One region of the Streptomyces sp. NPDC048248 genome, then DNA from elsewhere that is predicted to be linked to it. Evidence: riboswitches for the same ligand, from Rfam matches in the RefSeq annotation. Region 1 holds a riboswitch; each other region holds the start of a gene.
What was found. A riboswitch is a leader RNA that binds a small molecule or an ion and turns the genes downstream of it on or off. The one in region 1 is predicted to bind cobalamin.
Positions count from the first base shown of each region.

Region 1 (6,514 bases):
AGCCGCTGCAGCGCTCCCGCATCCCCCTCCTGCTCCACCCCGCCCGCCTCCCGGCCGGCGAGCAGACCGAGCAGTTGGACCTTGGTGAGCCGCAGCGTCAGATCCGGCCGCCGCTCCGGGGACGGACTCGGCGGTCCCGGCGAACCGAGGTGCGTCAGCGCGCCGTTGGACAACGTCAGACGCCAGGTGCGGTCCTGGTCGGTTACGTACAGGTCGAAGGAGAGGGTGAACTCCGCGGCCGCGGGGCCGTCGATCCGAATGGCGAGGGAATCCAGCAGCCGGTCGACACTCAGCGCCACGGCAACCTCAGGACCGGTGGCGTCCGGGGGCACCTCGGCGAGAGTGCCCCGCAGTTCCATCGCTCCGGTGAGATAGAAGTTGCGCCAGGTGCCGTTCTCACAGCCATGGCCCAGTCGCTCGTAGACGGCCGCCAGCTCCAGGCAGGCCCGTGTATGGCCGGGGTCGGCGAAGACCACGTGGTTGAGGAGGGTCGCCGCGAACCGCAGATCGCCCTCGGCGGCGTACCGCTTGCCCGCCTCGTAGGCGGCCTCGACACCGCCCAGGACCTGCACGTAGCGCCTGGCCTGCTCGACCGGCGGATGCTCCCAGAGATGGGCGGGGTTTCCGTCGAACCAGCCCAGGTATCGCTGGTAGATCGCCTTGACGTTGTGACTCACCGAGCCGTAGTAGCCGCGGTTGGCCCACACCCTCTCCAGCGCCGGCGGCAGCCGCAGCTCCTCCGCGATCTCCGCTCCGGTCAGCCCCTGGTTGAGCAGCCGCAGCGTCTGGTCGTGCAGATACGCGTAGAGGTCACGCTGGTGCGTCAGCAGACTGCCGATCCGCTCCTTGCCCCAGGTCGGCCAGTGGTGGGACGCGAAGGCGATCTCCGCGTCGTCGCCGAACAGCGCGAGGGCCTCGTTGAGATGGTGTGCCCAGTTCCGGCAGTCACGGACGGCCCCACCGTGCAGCGGGAGAATGTTGTGCAGAGTGTGGGTGACGTTCTCCGCCAGGCACAACGCCTGGTGGGCCGGGAGGTAGAAGTTCATCTCCGCGGGTGCTTCTGTGTCCGCGGTCAGCTGGAAGACGATGTGCACCCCGTCGACGATCTCCTCCTGTCCGGTGCTGGTGATGTCCACGGTCGGCGGGATGAGGGTGCGGGTGCCGGTGGAGGCCGCGGTGCCGAGACCGCAGCCGATCTGGCCGGCCGGCCCCTTGGGCAGCTCCGCGCCGTACATGTAGACGGCACGCCTGGTCATGGCCGTCCCCGCGTAGACCTTCTCGCTGACCGCGTGCTCCAGGAAGCCGGCGGGAGCCAGGACCGGAACCCGGTCCTGGCCGTGCGGCAGCACCCCTCGCCCGCCGCCGAAGTGGTCCTCGTGGGAGTGCGAGTAGATCAGCGCGGTGACCGGCCGGTCACCTCGGTGCTTGCGGTAGAGCTCAAGACCCGCGGCCGCGGTCTCGGCCGAGCGCAGCGGGTCGATGACGATGACACCGTGCTCGCCCTCGACCAGCGTCATGTTGGACAGGTCCAGCCCCCGGAGCTGGTAGATGCCCTCCGTCACCTCGTAAAGGCCCTGCCGACCGACCAGCCGGCCCTGGCGCCACAGACTCGCGTCCGCCGTATCAGGGCAGTTGCCCCCCAGGAACCCGTACGCCCCGGCGTCCCAGACCACCCGCCCGTCCGCCGCGAGGACATGGGGCGGGTCGAGCGGGGCGATGAATCCGCGGTCGGCATCGGCGAAGTCCGCGTGGTCATCGACGGGCACAGCACTCACGTGGCACTACCTCTCCGGGTGGCAGGGCGGTGGTCCGGCGGGTCGCCGGCGCCTCCGCCACGGGGATCAGCCATCGCCACCCAGGAGGGCGTCGCCGGATGACCCTTGAACATGATTTAACCCACTGTGCCCGGTTCGCGCACACGCGTGCGCACGCACGCCGACGCCCCACCCGCCCCATCCCTGACATGGACCACAGAGCCGACCCGCGCAGCGCCCTACCGCGTCGCCCCGAGGGACCCCGGCTCGGTCCACGTGGCGTCACCGGTCGGGTCAACAGAGTTACGGGCAGGGCTCCACAGGGCACAACAACGCCTGTGACGTGGTGGACCCACGCACGCCACGGCCGCGTTGGCTCGGGGCACACTCCCCCATCCCCGCTCACTGCCCCCGTCCGCCCGCAGCGGCGCTCCTTCTTCACGCCGTGACCGCGCACCGACCGCACCCGCAACAGGAGGGACGCCGCGTGCCCCCCGAGCAGGAACGCCAACTCGCCGACGCCGCCGAGCGGTTCCGGCACGCCCGCACCCCGCACCCGGGCACCGCCCCGGTCGCCGGCCGACGACCCGTGTACCGGCGCGACGCATACCGGCGTGGAGCCGCCCGGCCGGCACTGCTCGCCGCGGCCGGTCTTCTCGCCCTCGGCGTCGCCTTCGGTGACGGCCTGCTCATCGCGGGCGGGCTGATGCTGGCCGGTTTCTTCGGCCGCCCCTTCGCGCCGTACCCCGACTGCGCGGGCGAAGGGCCCGGCAGGGACGCACCGCCGGCGGGTTGACCGCCTTCCGGCGGCGGACGGATACACACCGGCCCGCCGGCCGTCCGTTGGGCGGCAGGCGGGCCGACGGGTTGTCACCGGCCCCTCACGGGAGCGGGCTTCAGGTCACGCGGCGGCTTCTCGACGCCACGGCGACGCACATCGCCCCCAGCAGGAACGTGAGGCCACCGATGACGACGTTGTTCCAGATGACGCCGGCATCCGGGTCGGTGCCGACGATCCACGGCGCCACGATCATCCATGCGCCGATCGCGCACATCGCACCGCTCAGGCCGTACATACGGTCCGGCGTCACGGTGAACCCGAGCGCCAGCAGGGCGATCGCGATGCCGACGATGAGGTTGTGCGTCACGAGCGCGGACTGCGAGGCCGTGTAGTGGACGATCCATGGCGAAGCCGCGCAGTACAGGCCGACGAGGAACACCGGTCCGTCCACGAGTACCACGTCACGCCCGCCGAGAACCCGGTCGTATCGGGCTTGCATCTCAGTAGCGTCGGGGTGACCCGCGAGGTCGCCCCTGGTGTGTGAGACGTCGGCCATGCGACTCGCCTCCTTGGTTCACAAGCCTTGGCCGTACCGCGAGGCATCTGCCACGCACTCTTTATTCTGCACTTATGTCCCCTTTATGGGTAGATGTTCAGCCATTCAATTTTCTCGCGACGGCCCGGCGCACCGAGAGTCGCCCTACGGGCGCCCCGGCGTCCACCCCAGCGCCAGATTCCAGCGTCCATCCCGACCGCTCAACTCCGTCGCGGTCAGCGGCGGCACATCCATCCGCCAGAAGGCGTCCGGCGGCACCCGTAGGGCACACACCGCCGCAGCTCGCACCACGTCCGGCTCCACCACCGCCAGTACGCGCCCGGAGACGCCGGCCACGCCGTCCAGCCACCTCCCGACCCGGTCGCACAGCTCCCGCAGGGACTCGCCACCGTGCCCCGCGAAGCCGGGGTCGGACAGCCAGTCGGACACGGCCGTGGGATCCGCCTCGGCCACCTCCGCCAACGTCCGGCCGCGCCAGTCACCCATCCCACAGCCGGCCAGCTCCGTCACGGTCTCGGCGGAGATCCCCAGCTCACCGGCCGTCCGGCGGCAGCGTACGGACGGGGACACCAGGGTCCGGTCGGCAGCCGGGAGGTCACCCGCGACCGCACGGACCCGGCGCAGCCCGGCGTCGCTCAGCGGCGCGTCGTCGTCGAACCGCACCTCGCGCTGCGCATCCCCGGCGGCCGGTGAGATCAAGGTCACCCGAGTTGTCATGAACTCCTCTTTCGCTGTACCCCGGCGACAACAGAGCGCCCGGTACCGCGAGTTGCCCGTCCCGCGCGCCCCGCACTGCCCCACTCCGCCCCCCGCTCGGCCTTGGCCCGCCCGTGGGTTCGCGGTACCTTCCCGAGGATGTTGACGATGACATGACGGAAGCCGGTGGGATCCCGGCGCGGTCGCGCCACTGTATGTCCGGTTTCGACTCGGCCCCCGCGGGGCCGGGACCGGGCGAGCCAGACCCGCCATGTCGTTACGCACTCCACCACACGGGACGCGAGTTCCCCTACCAGGAGGTTCCGCCATGGCTCAGACCATCGCACCGCCGACGTCCGGCGCCGTCACCCCGGCCACGCTCCCCCTCAAGGCGATCGCCCCGTGGGCGCTGTTCTTCGGCGTCCTGATGCTCGTCCTGCTCTACTTCATCGGCGCGGAGCAGGGCGCCACCTCACTGCTGTCCGGTACGGATGTCCACGAGTGGGTCCACGACGGTCGCCACCTGCTCGGCTTCCCCTGCCACTGATCGGACCCGAGGAAATGAACTCCGTCACCATCAGAAATCTCCTGGTGCGCGGCATGCTCGCGGGTCTGGCAGCCGGTGTCCTCGCCCTCGTCGTCGCCTACTTCCTGGGCGAACCGCGGGTGGACGCCGCCATCGCTTTCGAGGAAGCGCAGGCGCACAGCCACGGCCACGGCCACGAGGCCGAGGTGGAGGTCGTCAGCCGCGGTGTGCAGTCCACGGCGGGGCTGGCGACCGGCGTACTGGTCTACGGCGTGGCCCTGGGCGGGATCGCCGCGCTGGCGTTCTGCTTCGCGCTGGGCCGGATCGGCCGCTTCGGTGCCCGGGCCACCGCAGTCCTGCTGTCCGGCGCCGCCTTGCTGGCCGTCCACCTCGTACCGTTCCTGAAGTACCCGGCCAATCCGCCGGCGGTCGGCGACCCCGACACCATCGGCAAGCGCACGGCCCTGTACTTCCTGATGATGCTGCTGGGCATCCTGCTCGCCGTCGCCGCGACGATCCTCGGGCGGCGGCTCGCCCCGAAACTGGGCAACTGGTACGCCACGGTGGCAGGCGGCGCGGCCTTCGTCGTGGCCGTCGGCATCGCGTATGCCTTCCTGCCGTCCATGAACGAGGTGCCGCACGGTTTCTCGGGCACGCTGCTCTGGCAGTTCCGGCTGTCGGCGATCGCCATCCAACTGGTGCTGTGGACCGCCTTCGGGCTGATCTTCGGCCACCTCGCGGAGCGCGTCGTCCCGACGAAGGAGTCGGCTGCCGCGCGGAGTGTGCCGGTCACACCCTGACGCCGGCACCGCACTACAGGGAAGGGGCCCGCGAACGCCGTCGCGGGCCCCTTCCCTGTGCTCGGCGGACAACCTCCCGGCAGATCACCGGAGTCTCAGGACGGGCCGGGAAGGTGGTCGAGATGCGGCAGGTCGTGGTCGAGCCGCTCGCGTTTGGTCCGCAGATAGCGGAGGTTCTCGGCGCCGGGCGGCGTCAGCAGCGGGACCTGCGCCTCGACCGTGACACCGTGCCGCACCAACGCCTCGCGCTTGCGCGGATTGTTCGACAGCAGGCGCACGGACCGGACGCCGAGATCGTGCAGCATGGCGGCGCCTGATCCGTAGTCGCGGGCATCGACGGGCAGGCCCAGGGCGATATTCGCCTCGACGGTGTCGAGACCGTCCTCCTGCAGCCCCATCGCCCGCAGTTTGGCGACCAGCCCGATTCCGCGCCCCTCATGGCCGCGCAGATAGACCAGAACGCCCCGCCCTTCGGCCACGATCGCCCGGAGGGCCGCGGACAGCTGTTCGCCGCATTCGCAGTGCGTGGACGCGAAGGCGTCGCCCGTCAGGCATTCCGAGTGCAGTCGGGCGAGCACCGTCCTGCCGGCCACGTCGCCGTGCACCAGCGCCACGTGCTCCACGCCGCCCCGGCGGTCCAGATAGCCGACGGCCAGGAACTCGCCGTACGCCGTCGGCATGCGCACCTCGGCGACCCGCTGCACGGCCGTGGGGCGCACGGCATCCGAGAGGCGGTTGACCGCTGCTCTTCGTTCGTCTTCCGAGAATTGCCGTACGACACCGTACTGGCGAGCGGCATCGTCGAACGCGACATCGGCACCGGGCTCCGTCATCCCGCGATCGTAGGTGCGCGGGAGAACGGGTGGCGGCAATCACTCACAAGATGACAAGGCCCGCCAACTGCTCGTCGATGAGGCGCGTTGCACAAGAGCGGTGCGCGCCCGCCCCCGCCCGGCGCGCCGCTCGCGGCCTATGCTGCGACTGCTGCGCCGACACGAGGACCGAGCGACGAAAGGCCCGCCCCACCATGACCGCTTCGGGACAACGGACTTCGCCCCCCGGCCTCCTGCCGACGGACACCGCGGAGGAGGTACGGCAGCGGCAGCCGAAGATGGCGGTGCTCCCCATCGGAAGCTTCGAACAGCACGGCGCGCACCTGCCGTTGACGACGGACACCGTCATCGCCTGCACCATCGCCGCGGAGGTCGCCGCCACCCATCCGGTCCTCCTGCTGCCACCGCTGACGATCTCCTGTTCCCAGGAACACGCCGCGTGGCCCGGCACGGTCAGCATCTCAGCGGCCACCCTGCACACCGTCGTGACGGACATCGCCGCCTCGCTTCGCCGTTCCGGGATCGGAGCCCTCGTTCTCGTCAACGGCCACGGCGGGAACTACGTGTT
Region 1 is NZ_JBICZL010000010.1:214,514-221,027, reverse strand. It holds gene ACGFZW_RS23055 (alkyl/aryl-sulfatase) at 1-1,775, opposite strand, end outside; gene ACGFZW_RS23050 (hypothetical protein) at 2,242-2,550, shown strand; gene ACGFZW_RS23045 (SPW repeat protein) at 2,651-3,091, opposite strand; gene ACGFZW_RS23040 (histidine phosphatase family protein) at 3,236-3,808, opposite strand; cobalamin riboswitch at 3,927-4,076, shown strand; gene ACGFZW_RS23035 (CbtB-domain containing protein) at 4,116-4,334, shown strand; gene ACGFZW_RS23030 (CbtA family protein) at 4,349-5,113, shown strand; gene ribA (GTP cyclohydrolase II) at 5,209-5,946, opposite strand; gene ACGFZW_RS23020 (creatininase family protein) at 6,141-6,514, shown strand, end outside.

Region 2 (6,514 bases), on a different contig from region 1:
GCCGTCCGCGCCCTCGCCCAGTCCGGGAACGTCCAGCCGCCGCGTGGTGAACGGCTCGGCCGCACCCACAGCCGCGCGCTCCGCTCCGGGCCTCGCCGGGGGCTGGTCGGTGGACTGCTCGGGGGCCGGTGCTCCGGTATCGGCGGGGTCTGCCGCGCCCGACTCCGGCTCCGGGCCCGCCGGGGGCGTCCGGTCGTCCCGGCCCTCGGGTCCCCCGTCCTGCGGCGGCGGCCCGCCGGGGCCGTCCGGGCCACCGTCGGGGCCGCCCTCCGGGCCGTCGGGGCCGCCGTCGGGGCCGCCGTCCGGCCCATCGGGCTCCGGGTCGTCGCCGTCGTCGGACCCGCCGAACTCCTCCAGCGTCTCGTCCAGTTTGTCCTCGTCCAGGCCCGGCGCGTCGAAGGGGTTGCGGCGCCTGCGGTGCGGCAGCGCGAGGAGCGCGGCCTGCCGGACGTCCTCGGCCAGTACGTCGGTCCGCCCCGCCCAGGCCGCGAGCGCGGTCGCGGTGCGCGCCATCACGATGTCCGCGCGCATCCCGTCCACCTCGAACGCCGCGCAGGTCGCGGCGATCTGCCGGAGCGCCGCGTCCCCGAGCGTCACGGCGGGCAGCAACTCCCGTGCCGCCGAGATACGCAGGCGCAGCTCGTCCTCCTCGTCCGCCCAGCGCGCCGCGAAGCCCGCCGGGTCGGCGTCGTACGCCAGCCGGCGCCGTACGACCTCGACGCGCCGGGCCGGCTCGCGGGAGGCCGCGACCTCGACCGTCAGCCCGAAGCGGTCCAGCAACTGCGGCCGCAGCTCGCCCTCTTCGGGGTTCATGGTGCCCACGAGCAGGAAGCGCGCCGCGTGCCGTACCGAGACGCCCTCGCGCTCGACGTACGAGGCGCCCATCGCCGCCGCGTCCAGCAGCAGGTCCACGAGGTGGTCGTGGAGCAGGTTGACCTCGTCGACGTAGAGCACGCCGCGGTGCGCGTCGGCCAGCAGGCCGGGCTCGAAGGCCTTGACGCCCTCCGACAGCGCCCGTTCGATGTCCAGGGCGCCCACCAGCCGGTCCTCCGAGGCGCCGACGGGCAGTTCGACCATCCGCGTCGGGCGGTCCTCACCCGCACCCGCCTCGTGCGGGCCGTCCGGGCAGGCCGGGTCGGGCGCGACGGGAGCGCAGGAGAAGCGGCAGCCGGTGATCACGTCCACGGGTGGCATCAGCGACGACAGGGCACGCACCGCCGTGCTCTTGGCGGTGCCCTTCTCGCCACGCACCAGCACACCGCCGACCGCGGGGCTGACCGCGTTCAACAGCAGCGCCAGCCGGAGATCGTCCATGCCGACTACCGCGGTGAAGGGATAGTTGGGAGTCGTGGTCATGCGTTGATGCCTCCTGCGGGCGCAGTACGCCCGCGCACGTGATCTGCCACCGCGGCCCCGGCCGCCGTGGCGCTGTGGCCCCCGCTTGAACGGGGGTGGTACGTCCTTGTCCGCCGGCTCCTCACGGCGCGCCCGGAGGGACGAACGGCAGCCCCTGCGGCACCCCCTCCTCGATCAGCCGCAACAGCGCGTCGGTGTCCGCGTGCTCCTCGATCAGATCGCCGAGCCGGTCCAGCTGCTCCTCGCGCAGCGCGCCGAAGCAGGTGTCGGGCGCCGGCACGAAGGCCCGGCCCGCGGCCGCCGCGACCTGCCGCAGAAAGGCCCGCCGGAACGCGTCGCTCTCCAGCGAGCCGTGCCAGTGGGTGCCCCACACCGAGCCGACCCGGCACCCGTCCAGACTCTGCCCGCGGCCGTCGGAGATGAACGTCTGCCCGCCGTTGACCTCGGCCACCCCGTGGTGGATCTCGTATCCCTCCACGGGCTCGTCCAGCGCCTGCCCCACCGGGCGCGCCAGCGTCTTCTCCACGGCGAAGCGCACCCGGACGGGCAGCAGCCCGAGGCCGGGCACCGCGCCGGCCCGCGACTCCACCTCGTCGTCGATGTGCTCACCGAGCATCTGGAACCCGCCGCAGATGCCCAGCACCGGACGGCCCTCGGCGGCCCGGCGCGCGATCGCGTCCGCAAGACCGCGCTCGCGCAGCCACTCCAGCGCCCGGACCGTTCCCCGGGTGCCCGGCAGCACCACCAGGTCCGCGTCGGCCAGTTCCTCGGCCCGGTCCACGAACCGCACCACCACGCCCGGTTCGGCGGCCAGCGCGTCCACGTCCGTGAAGTTGGACATCAGCGGTACCGCGGCGACCGCGACCCGCAGGACGTCCGCGCCGTGCGGCGGCGCCACCACGCTCTCGCGCACCGCGCCGCGCAGCGAGATCCGCAGACCGTCCTCCTCGTCGATGCCGAGCCCGTGGGCGAAGGGCAGCACGCCGAGCGTCGGCCGGCCGGTGAGGCCGCGCAGCATCTCCAACCCCGGCTCCAGCAGCGTCACATCGCCGCGGAACTTGTTGACGACATAGCCCGCGATCAGCGACTGGTCCTCCTTCGACAGCAGCGCCGTGGTGCCGAAGAAGGAGGCGAACACCCCGCCCCTGTCGATGTCCCCGACCACGACGACGGGCAGCCGGCCGGCGCGCGCGATGCCCATGTTGACGATGTCGGTGCGACGCAGATTGATCTCGGCGGGACTGCCCGCGCCCTCGCAGATCACCGCGTCATGAGTCCTCCGCAGTTCCTGGAGGCAGTCGGTGACCGTACCCAGCAGCGCCTCGCGCCGCCCGGCGTACGGTCCCGAGCCGCCGGGCGTCCGGCCGTCGGGGTGGCCGAAGTATCCCGTGGCGCTCAGCTCGCCGACCGGCTTGCCCAGCAGCACCACCTGGCTGCTGCGGTCGCTGCCGGGCTTGAGCAGCACCGGATTCATCAGCGCCGTCGGCTCGACCCGGGCGGCCGCCGCCTGCATCGCCTGCGCCCGCCCGATCTCCGCGCCCTCGCGCGTCACGAACGAGTTCAGTGACATGTTCTGCGCCTTGAACGGCGCGACGCGGACGCCCTGGCGGACCAGCCACCGGCAGATGCCCGCCGTGACCACGCTCTTGCCCGCGTCGGACGTCGTACCGGCCACCAGCAGGCCACCGCCGACAGACCCGCCGGACACCTCGAACCGTCCCGTCACCGGGTCCTCCTCATCTGCCGGGGCATCGCTGTGCCGTGAGCCGTGCCGTACCCGCCCGGCCGCGCGCCCTCGCCGTCCGGATCGCGCCCACCGCGAGCCGGCCCGCGACCGTCGTCGCCAGCGCCAGCACGCTCACCCGGCGCGAGAGCCTGACCGCCCGCTCGATGTCGGGCACGCCGACCGGCCGCGCCGCGCCGTTGAGCACCGGCCGGTGCTCAACCCGCCCGCCGTACGCCAGCGTGCCGCCCAGCCGGACGCCGAGCGCACCCGCGAACGACGCCTCCACCGGGCCGGCGTTGGGGCTCGGGTGCGCGCCGCCGTCGGCCCGCCAGGCGTTCAGCGCGCCGCGCCGGTCGGGTCCCGCGAGCACCGTGAGGGCGGCGGTCAGCCGGGCCCCGGGCCAGCCGGCCACGTCGTCGAGCCGGGCCGACGCCCAGCCGAACCGGCGGTAACGAGGCGATTTGTGACCCACCATCGCGTCCAGGGTGTTCACCGCCCGGAACGCCACCAGGCCGGGCACACCGCCCAGCGCCCCCCAAACCAGCGCGCCCACCACCGCGTCCGACGTGTTCTCCGCGACCGACTCGACCACCGCGCGCGCCATCTGCGGTTCGTCCAGCGCCTGCGGGTCGCGCCCGCACAGATGCGGCAGCCGCTCCCGCGCCAGATCCGGGTCGCCCGCCGTCAGCGCACCGCCGATGGCCCGCGCCTCCCGGCCCAGCGAGGTGCCGCCCAGCACGGCCCAGACCGTCGCCGCGGTGAGGGCGACGCCCGCGGCGGTACGGGCGCGGGCGCCACCGGCGGGAAGAGGTGAGGTCAGGGAGCCGCGTACGGCGCGCTGCAGGAGCGCGGCGCCCGCCGCCGCGCCGCCCGCGCACAGCAGGGCATGGGCCGCTCCGCGGCCACGGTGATCGCGCCACAGTCGGCGCTCGACGGTACCCGCGGCCCGGCCGAACGCGGCCACCGGATGGCCGCGCCGGGGGTCCGCCGCGATCAGGTCGCCGAGAAAGCCGAGGGCCGCGCCGCACGCGTACGTGGCGTGTTCGGCACGCATCGGATCAGACCGCCGTCAGTCCTCGAAGGGATGCTGCGGCGTCGCTCAACGGGCATCTCGAACTGCGGCCGGGCATGGCGGTATGTCCTCACTCAGGGTCCGCGCCCTGGCTCGACGTGACGGCGACGAGAGTCTCCTGGCTCCCGGATCGGCGTTTCCCCCGGCCTTCCAGCCCGTACGCACGCGACCTGGCGGGCGTACGCGTGACGGGCCGTGACCTCTCCTGGAGGAACGCTCCCCGGTGACAGTGGCGGGACCGCGCCGGATTCTCACCGGACTTCCTCATCTGTCGCCGAATGGCTCCGGCAGTCCACCACGCTCCACGAATGCCCGTCAACTCACCCTTGACCTGCGACGCAGCCCTGTGGCAGGCACTGTGGCGCACACCACAGGGTGCTCCGGAGGTCACGGACGGTTGCCCCCGCACCTGATCCCACGTCACTATCTGGTGGCACGGCGGGCGATGGCGCCGCCGGAAGGGGGTCGGGGGATGCCGGACAGGGCTGACCGTCACGAGATCCGCATCAGGATCACGGGCACGAACAACGCACACCAGGACATCGAGGATCTCAAGGCATGGCTGGAGCGCGAGCCGTGGCTCGCACACCAGCGGCACGACTGGACCCTGCGGCCGCGCCCGGCCGACGCAGACCGCGCCCCGGAGGAACGCGACCTCGGGGACATGGCCATCGGCATCGACGATCTGGTCCTGGTCCTCATCGGCACGGTCGCCGCCGAGGTGACCAAGAGCCTGAGCATCGCCCTGCGGGAGTGGCTGCGGCGGCGCAGGGAGGAACGGGCGGCGGGGGAAGAGCCGGCCGTGGCCGTCGACGGCGACGGCGGGCTGGCGCCGGTCGGTGACCCGGGCCCGCGCGGCGCGGCCCCCGAACGCCCCGACCCCGGAAGCCGGTCGACCGAGGGCGGCAGCGCCGGCGAGGACTGAGCCGGATGTCCCACTACGACGCGCGGGGCAAGATCAACCGGGCGCTGCTGATCTGTGTCAGCGACTACAAGAATTTATCCGCGCTCCCCGCCGTGGAGGCGAACGCCGAGGAACTCAAGCGGGTCCTGATCGACCCCGGCACCGACCTGTTCACCGACGAGGAAGTCGTCATCTGCCGGCCCCAGGAGCCCTGGGAGCTGGAGCAGGCCCTGGACGCCGTCACCGACGAGGCACGCGGCCTGCTGCTGGTGCACTTCTCCGGCCACGGCTGGGTCGGCCGCGACGGCGGCGACCTGCAGCTCATGGTCGGCATGTCGGACACCCGCCAGCGCCACAAGGCCGTGTCCTGGCAGGACATGGTGCTGTCCTACCTCGACAGCGCACGCGCCGACCGGATCGTGATCCTGCTGGAGTGCTGCTACTCCGGCAACGCCGACGAGACCTTCCACTCCCGCCGCAAACCCATGTCCCTGCTGATGGCCGCGCAGCCCAACCGCCGGATCTTCAGCGGCGACGAACCGGCCGGCGGCTCCCTCTTCACCCGCGCCGTCGTGCAGATCCTCGAACGCGGCATACCCGGCGAGCGGTTCGTCACCTTCGAGGACCTCGTCCGCACACTGCGCGAGCGGCTGGCCCACGAGCGCACGCCGATGGGCGACGTCTGGGAGCCCCGCTCGGCCAAGCAGAACACCGTCGACGACGTCATCCTCTCCTTCGCCACCCCGGAGGTCCGGCCCCCCACGCCGCTGCGCATCCGCTTGCGCCGGTGGCTGAAGCAGCGCCTCAGCCGCTGGCTGCGGGTCATCGCCGTCCTGGTGACCGTCCTCGGCCTCACCGCCGCCGGCCTCGTCGCCTTCCAGCTCCTGCGGACCGACCCGGCCTGCCCGCCCGCCCTCGAACTGCGTCTGCTCACCGCACCCGAATCCGAACCCGCCCTGCGCCAGGCAGCCTTCGCCTACGAGATGTCCGACCTCAACACCCGCCCGCTGCAGGGTGAGGACGACGTCCCCGACGGCTGCCGACGCGCCCAGATCACCGTCTACTCCGCGGCCAAGGACCAGGTCGACCAGGGCTTCGCCGCCGCCGACCGCTGGCAGGGCGAGGCTCACGGCACCGGCAAGGGCCACCCGTCCACCAAGGGCATCGACCCCCTCAACAGGCCGGGGCCGCAGCCCGATCTGTGGATCCCCGAATCCAGCGCCGACTACGCCGAGGTCCGCCGCGGCATGCCCGCCACCGGATCCCCCGTGACCCTGCACCACACCGGCCCGGTCGCCTACACCCCGCTCGTCGTCGGCATCCCGGCCAACCAGCGCCTCGACGACGTCGAACAGGTCGGCGCGTCCTGGCAGGAGATCCTCACCGGCACCGACAGCGACCACCGCGACCTGCGACTGCTGCGCCCCAGCCCCGTCCTGTCCGGCACCGGCCTGCT
Region 2 is NZ_JBICZL010000013.1:61,482-67,995, reverse strand. It holds gene ACGFZW_RS27450 (putative cobaltochelatase) at 1-1,356, opposite strand, end outside; gene ACGFZW_RS27445 (cobyric acid synthase) at 1,478-3,082, opposite strand; gene ACGFZW_RS27440 (cobalamin biosynthesis protein) at 3,093-4,136, opposite strand; cobalamin riboswitch at 4,266-4,422, opposite strand; gene ACGFZW_RS27435 (hypothetical protein) at 4,627-5,079, shown strand; gene ACGFZW_RS27430 (caspase family protein) at 5,085-6,514, shown strand, end outside.
Region 2: linked by a shared signal. The riboswitch ahead of ACGFZW_RS27440 (cobalamin biosynthesis protein) and the one ahead of ACGFZW_RS23035 (CbtB-domain containing protein) in region 1 are both predicted to bind cobalamin.

Region 3 (6,514 bases), on a different contig from region 1:
TGGGCACCCCGCCGGAAGACGGCACCTGCGTTCACCATGCCGCCGACCAAGGCTTCGCTGGCCGCCGATTCGCTCTCACCCTCAGCCGTCATGGATGGAACCCCACAGCCCGCTCCGCGGCGGGCGGACGGTTTCGAACCCGGCGGGTCCGGGCCGGACACGGTGGTGTCCGGCCCGGACTCAAGGGGCGGTCAGGAGGCGCCGGCGGCCAGCTCGCTGCGGATCTCGCGGGCGGCGGTGACGAGGTTCTCCAGGGAGGCCCGGGTCTCGGGCCAGCCGCGGGTCTTCAGGCCGCAGTCGGGGTTGACCCAAAGCCGTTCGGCGGGGATGGCCTCAAGTCCCTTACGGAGGAGGGCTGCTGCCTCTTCGGCGCTGGGGACGCGCGGGGAGTGGATGTCGTAGACACCGGGGCCGGCTTCACGGGGGTAGCCGTGCTCGGCCAGCTCGCGCGCGACCTGCATGTGGGAGCGGGCGGCCTCCAGGCTGATGACGTCGGCGTCGAGGGCATCGATGGCCCGGACGATGTCGCCGAACTCCGCGTAGCACATGTGGGTGTGGATCTGAGTGTCCGGCCGTACGCCACTGGTGGTGAGGCGGAACGCCTCGGTCGCCCAGTCCAGGTACCCGGCGTGCTCGGCTGCGCGCAGTGGCAGGGTTTCGCGCAGTGCGGGCTCGTCGACCTGGATGACGGAAGTCCCGGCGGCCTCAAGGTCGTTGACCTCGTCGCGCAGGGCGAGGGCCACCTGGCGTGCGGTGTCGCCCAGCGGCTGGTCGTCGCGGACGAAGGACCAGGCGAGCATGGTGACCGGGCCGGTGAGCATGCCCTTGACCGGACGCTCGGTCAGCGACTGGGCGTAGTGGGTCCAGCGCACCGTCATCGGCTCGGGGCGGGAGATGTCCCCGGCGAGGACCGGCGGGCGCACATAGCGGGTGCCGTAGGACTGCACCCAGCCGTGCTGGGTGGCCAGGTAGCCGGTCAGCTGTTCGGCGAAGTACTGGACCATGTCGTTGCGTTCGGGCTCGCCGTGCACCAGGACGTCGATCCCGGCCTTCTCCTGGAAGCCGAGCACGTCACGGATCTCGGTCTTGATGCGCTCCTCGTAGCCGGCGGTGTCGATCCGCCCGGCACGCAGGTCGGCCCGTGCCGTGCGCAGCTCGGTGGTCTGCGGGAACGAGCCGATCGTCGTCGTGGGCAGCAGCGGCAGGCCGAGGTGCGCGCGCTGGGCGGCGGTCCGTTGGGCATACGGCTGGGAGCGGCGCCCGTCGGATTCGGTGACGGCCGCGGTGCGGGCTCGCACCGCCGGGTTGTGGGTGAGTGCCGATCCGGCCCGGGAAGCGAGGTCGGCGCGGTTCGCGGCGAGTTCGCCCGCGATGGCTTCCGTGCCGCGCGCCAGGCCGCGTGCGAGGACGGCGATCTCCTGCGTCTTCTGACGGGCGAAGGCCAGCCAGCGGGCGATCTGCGGATCGATGTCGCGCTCGGCGGTGGCGTCCAGCGGGACGTGCAGCAGCGAACAGGAGGCCGAGACATCGACGTGGTCGGCGAGACCGAGCAGTGTGCCCAGCGTCGACAGCGACTTCTCGTAGTCGTTGATCCAGATGTTGCGGCCGTTGACGACGCCCGCGACCAGACGCTTGCCGGGCAGTCCGCCGACCGCGGCGAGGTCCTGGAGGTTGGCGGCGCCCGACTCGGTGAAGTCGATGGCGAGCCCCTCGACCGGCGCCTTGGCCAGGACGGTCAGCGCGTCGCCGAGCCGACCGAAGTAGGAGGCGACCAGGAGCTTCGGGCGGTCGGTGAGGGCCCCGAGCTCGCGGTGGGCGCGAGCGGCGGCATTCAGTTCCGCCGGGGTGCGGTCCTGGACGAGAGCGGGCTCATCGAGCTGCACCCACTCTGCGCCCGCTGCCCGCAGGTCGGCGAGGACCTCGGCGTACACCGGAAGGAGCCGGTCGAGCAGGGTCAGCGGCTCGAAGTCGGCGGTCACTCCCGGAGCCGGCTTGGCCAGCAGGAGGTAGGTGACCGGCCCGACGAGGACCGGGCGGGCGGCGTGCCCGAGCGCGAGTGCTTCCTTCAGCTCGGCGACCTGCTTGGTGGAGTCGGCGGTGAAGACGGTGTCCGGGCCGAGCTCGGGGACCAGGTAGTGGTAGTTGGTGTCGAACCACTTGGTCATTTCCAGCGGCGCGACATCCTGGGTGCCCCGCGCCATGGCGAAGTAGACGTCAATGGGGCATCCCCTGCTCGAGCGAAGCCGAGAGCTTGGGGAAGCGTCGGCGTCGACCGCCGCGCGGTGCCGCTCGGGGACAGCGCCGACCATGACACTGGTGTCCAGGACGTGGTCGTAGTACGAGAAATCACCGGACGGCACTTCGTGGATGCCGGCGTCGGCCAGCTGCTGCCAGTTCGCGCGGCGCAGTTCTGCCGCGGTCCGGCGGAGGGCGTCGGCGTCGACGCGGCCCTTCCAGTAGCCCTCGATGGCCTTCTTCAGTTCCCGGTGCTGTCCCTGGCGGGGGTAGCCGTACACGGTGGCCCGTGCTGCCGCGGCTGCGGACTTCGCTGTCACGGAACTCTCCTTCGCGAGATGTCTCGTCGGTGTCCCGGGAACGGAACGAGAGCGCGAAGGAACGACTCACCGGGCGGGGCCACGCGGTGGTGCTCTCGCGTGTGCCGCTCGATATGTACGCCGACCCGCCCACGAGGTCACCGGGATGGCCGCACGCGATCGGTCACGTGCGGGCAACGGGCAGGTCTTCGGACTCGCGGGCCCGTCTCGTACATGTACGAGACACCTACTGGCCGTCGCTTCCCAGACCCGGCCGGGTCCAGTGCGTATGACGGCGTTCGTTCCCACTCACCGCTGCGGGGCAGTCCCGGATTCCCACCGGGTTCCCTCTTACGACGCTCCCGCCTGGCGGACGGGGCGAACCAGCTGCACCTGTCACCCTAGAGGGACAACCGGCAGGCGCGCAGCCCGCACCGCATGGTGGACGGTGATAAGAGACACGGGCCGCGGACCCATATCCGGGGACACACAGCACTGCGCGGGGTGCGGAGCAATGTCACCGGATGCCCCGCACTCCCGCAGAGGCGCACCCCGCCGGGCTGGAGGCCGACGCGATGAGCAAGATCATCGCTGCCTTCACCGAGGACGACGAAGGCAAAGCGGCCCACGACGCCATGGGCGGATGTCTCCGAGCGTCGCCACTGTGGAAGCGCTGCTGCTCCCGCTCGCCACGGTGGGGCTGCTCATGAAGGTCTTTGGGGAATCAGGTCAGGTCAGGGGCATTGTCAGTGCGGTGCGGCAGGATGTGGGGACGAAAGCTTCACGGGGTGATGAGGCACCCCGTGATCGCCCGCCCACATTCCAACCACGCCTGTCGAACACCACGTTGGCGTCACACCGGTGTACGCGTTCGCCCGGCCGGAATCGATCACCGAGCCGTTTCGCCGGCACCGCGCCACACAAGGGTGACAAGTGCACGCGACACCTGGGTAACAAGCAGCGGTCGGGTGCGCCTCACCCCGTGCGACGCCTCTAGGATGAACGGCGTACGTCAACACGACTTGACGGTGCCGGACGGACAGGACAACGGGGAGACAATGACCAGCCCGACCCAGGCCCCGGAACAGGCCAAGGCCCATGAGCCCCACCCCTACATCGGGGGGCGCAATGCGGCGCTGCGCGCGCTCACCGCGTGGCGGACGGAGCGGCCGGGCGCGCCTCGGGTCGTCATCTTGACCGGAAGCCCGGGCACCGGATGTTCGCGGCTGCTCACGGGGTTCCTGATGCTCTGCGACCCGGAGTATCGCAAGGGGGTCGAGCTGGACCCGCTCGATCCGGCGACCGTGCCTGCGGACTTGCCCGCACCCGCGGTGCCGAGCGTTGCGGGGCTGACGGCAGCGCAGACCCTGTGGCTGCTCGCCGACCACTACGAGTTGTCCGCGACCCGCACCGCCGACATCTTCCCCGAACTCGGTCAACTCCCGTTGTCCGGGCGGCCGGTGACGATCGTGGTGCCGGATGTGGATCGGGCCGGTCCGGTGCGGGGGACGGGTGAGCCCGCGCATGTGGTGCGGGACGTGCTGAAGCCCCTCGCCGCCGTCGATTCCATACGCCTTCTCGCCGACGTGCCCCGGGAGTTCGCCACCGAGCTCGCCGAGGGCCTGCCGCCAGGCGTGGCCCGGATCATCGACCTCGACGCACCGGAGTGGGGCGACCCCGAAGGGCTTGTGCTGCAGGCCGAGGCGCTGCTCAACCCCCAATTCGGCGCCCCGGAGCTGCCATTTACGGTCGATCCCGACGCTCGACGCGCGCTCGCCGAGCTGATCGCCCGGCACGCGGGAGACGGCGCGGGCAGCCGCCTGACCACGCATCTCGCCGTGCAGTCGATCCTGATGAACCCGGAGGGGTTCGACCCGGCGGATGCGAGTCAACTGCCACGGAGCGTCGGCGAAGTGCTCGATCTGCACGCCCAGCGACTCGACACCCACCCCCGCATCCTGCGACAGATCCTCGCGCCCCTCGCTCTTGCCGAGGGTGACGGCTTGCCCGTGCACCTGCTCGCCCCGCTCGCCTCCGCAGTCGCCGAACGGGACATCAGCGAGGACATGGCGCGGGGCATGCTGCTCGTCGCCCCCTTCATCCGCCCCATCGAGAGGGCCGGCGAAGGCATCCCCGAGGACGAGCGGACGCTCCTTGGTTTGCAGCACCCGGGTATCGGCGAGGCCGTTCGGGCAGGCATTCCGGATGTTCCGGGCGCTCAGGCGCGTGTCGCCATGGAACTGCTGGAGGCCGTACCCGATCAGGACTGGGCGAAGGCAGGGGCGTACGTCCGCGATCACATCGCCGGACACACCCTGGAGGCCGGTTTGCTCCCCCGGCTCCTCACCGACCCGGGCCTGTTCGCCCACGCCGAGCCGGTGCGGTTGCGCGCCGCGGTCGAGGCCGTACCCCCGGAGCAGTTGGACGCACCGGCGCGCACCTATCTGCGTACCGCTCCGCTGCTCACCCGCACCCAGGCACCCGCCATCCTTCGAGCGGCGCTCCTGGAGACCGCGTTCGTCGAAGACGGACTGCCGGAGTACGCGACGGCGTTGCGCCGCACGGTGCCCGAGCTTCCCTGGCACACCCTGTGGAGCGTACCGGTCGCCGGGGTCGACGCCGTGACCGTCGGCATGCTGCGCCCGTCCGAGGCCGCGTCGGACAGCGCAGCGGATGCTCCTGCGGAGCAGAAGTCTCCGGAGTCGGCCGCGCTCGCGGTCGCCGTATGCGCCGTGCCGCAAGGCACCCCGGGTTCAAGCCCGTTGAAGGCCGACGATCCCGAGGCGCCCGCCGTGCTGGTGCAGGACCTCGCCACCGGCTCCGTCATCGATGCCGACCCGACCCGGATCGTGCGCTCCTCGGACGACGAGCGCGCCACGAGGCCGCTCGGATTCAGCCGCGGCGCCGACTATGTACGCATCTGGCGACGCGGCGAGCAGAAGGGCGACGAGAAGATCGTCACCGCCCTGATCTCCGCCACGCCCTTCACGGGAACCGACCTCTCCCCGGACGGCCTCCTCCTCGTCGCCACGGAAAGAGGTGTGAAGGCGCTGCAGATCCGCCCAGCGCAGCCCCATCCCACGAACGCTCGGCGCTCCGTACCCAACCCCCGGGAAGCCGAGCCCGAGCCCGCACAGGCTCCCGAGCCCACACCGGAAGCCGCACAGGCTCCACAAGCCTCCGGGCCCGATGCCCACCCGGCCGCCTGACACCCACCCACCGCAGCCCGTTAGGCTCAAAGGCTCAAACGCCCCAAGCTTCTCGCGGGCGCCCGCATCGGACCGCCTGCACTCAGGCCCACTCGGACGAGGGCCGCGGAGCTCGCCCGGCACCGACCTCGGCCGCACCGGCACCGTCCGCCCGAAGACCCGAAGGGAGATCCCGTGATCAGCCAGGAGCAGGCGCTCGCGACCGCCGAGGGGTGGCTCAACCCCGAAGGACAGGAGCGCCGTGAGGTGCGGATGCAGGAGTTCGATCTGGGCTGGGTGGTGTGGGCCGCGGCCCCGCGGATCGAGCGCGACCCGGTCACGGGCAAGCGCCGGCCGCCGGCCACCATCGGCCACTCCTGCGGTGTGGTCGACCGCCGCACCGGCGAGCTGAGCACCTGGCCGTCCGTGCCGGTCGATGAGGTCGTGCGGATGTATCAGCAGAAGCAGGGCGGCGGTCAGGAGGCCACGCCGCCCGCGCAGCCGCCGGTCACCGGCCCCGGCAACACCACGGTCATCACCTACGTCGACCCGCGCACCGGCGAGGAGACGAGCCTCTTCAAGAACTCCGCCCCCGGTCTGCCGCACTCCGAGTTCCAGGCCATGGCGGAGATCCAGAGCCTCGGAATCCCCGCGCAGAACGTCGTCGCGATCCACACCGACCTCAGCTCCAGCCTGCTCCCCGGGGGATACCCGGGCCGGCTGATCAGCCGTGTCCACCCCAACGCCCGGTTCTCCTGCACACAGGAGTACGGCCTGCGGGGCGAGGAGCGC
Region 3 is NZ_JBICZL010000023.1:71,805-78,318, reverse strand. It holds gene ACGFZW_RS34300 (hypothetical protein) at 1-1, opposite strand, end outside; gene metE (5-methyltetrahydropteroyltriglutamate--homocysteine S-methyltransferase) at 192-2,555, opposite strand; cobalamin riboswitch at 2,717-2,937, opposite strand; gene ACGFZW_RS34290 (hypothetical protein) at 3,059-3,244, shown strand; gene ACGFZW_RS34285 (ATP-binding protein) at 3,593-5,743, shown strand; gene ACGFZW_RS34280 (SUKH-4 family immunity protein) at 5,918-6,514, shown strand, end outside.
Region 3: linked by a shared signal. The riboswitch ahead of metE (5-methyltetrahydropteroyltriglutamate--homocysteine S-methyltransferase) and the one ahead of ACGFZW_RS23035 (CbtB-domain containing protein) in region 1 are both predicted to bind cobalamin.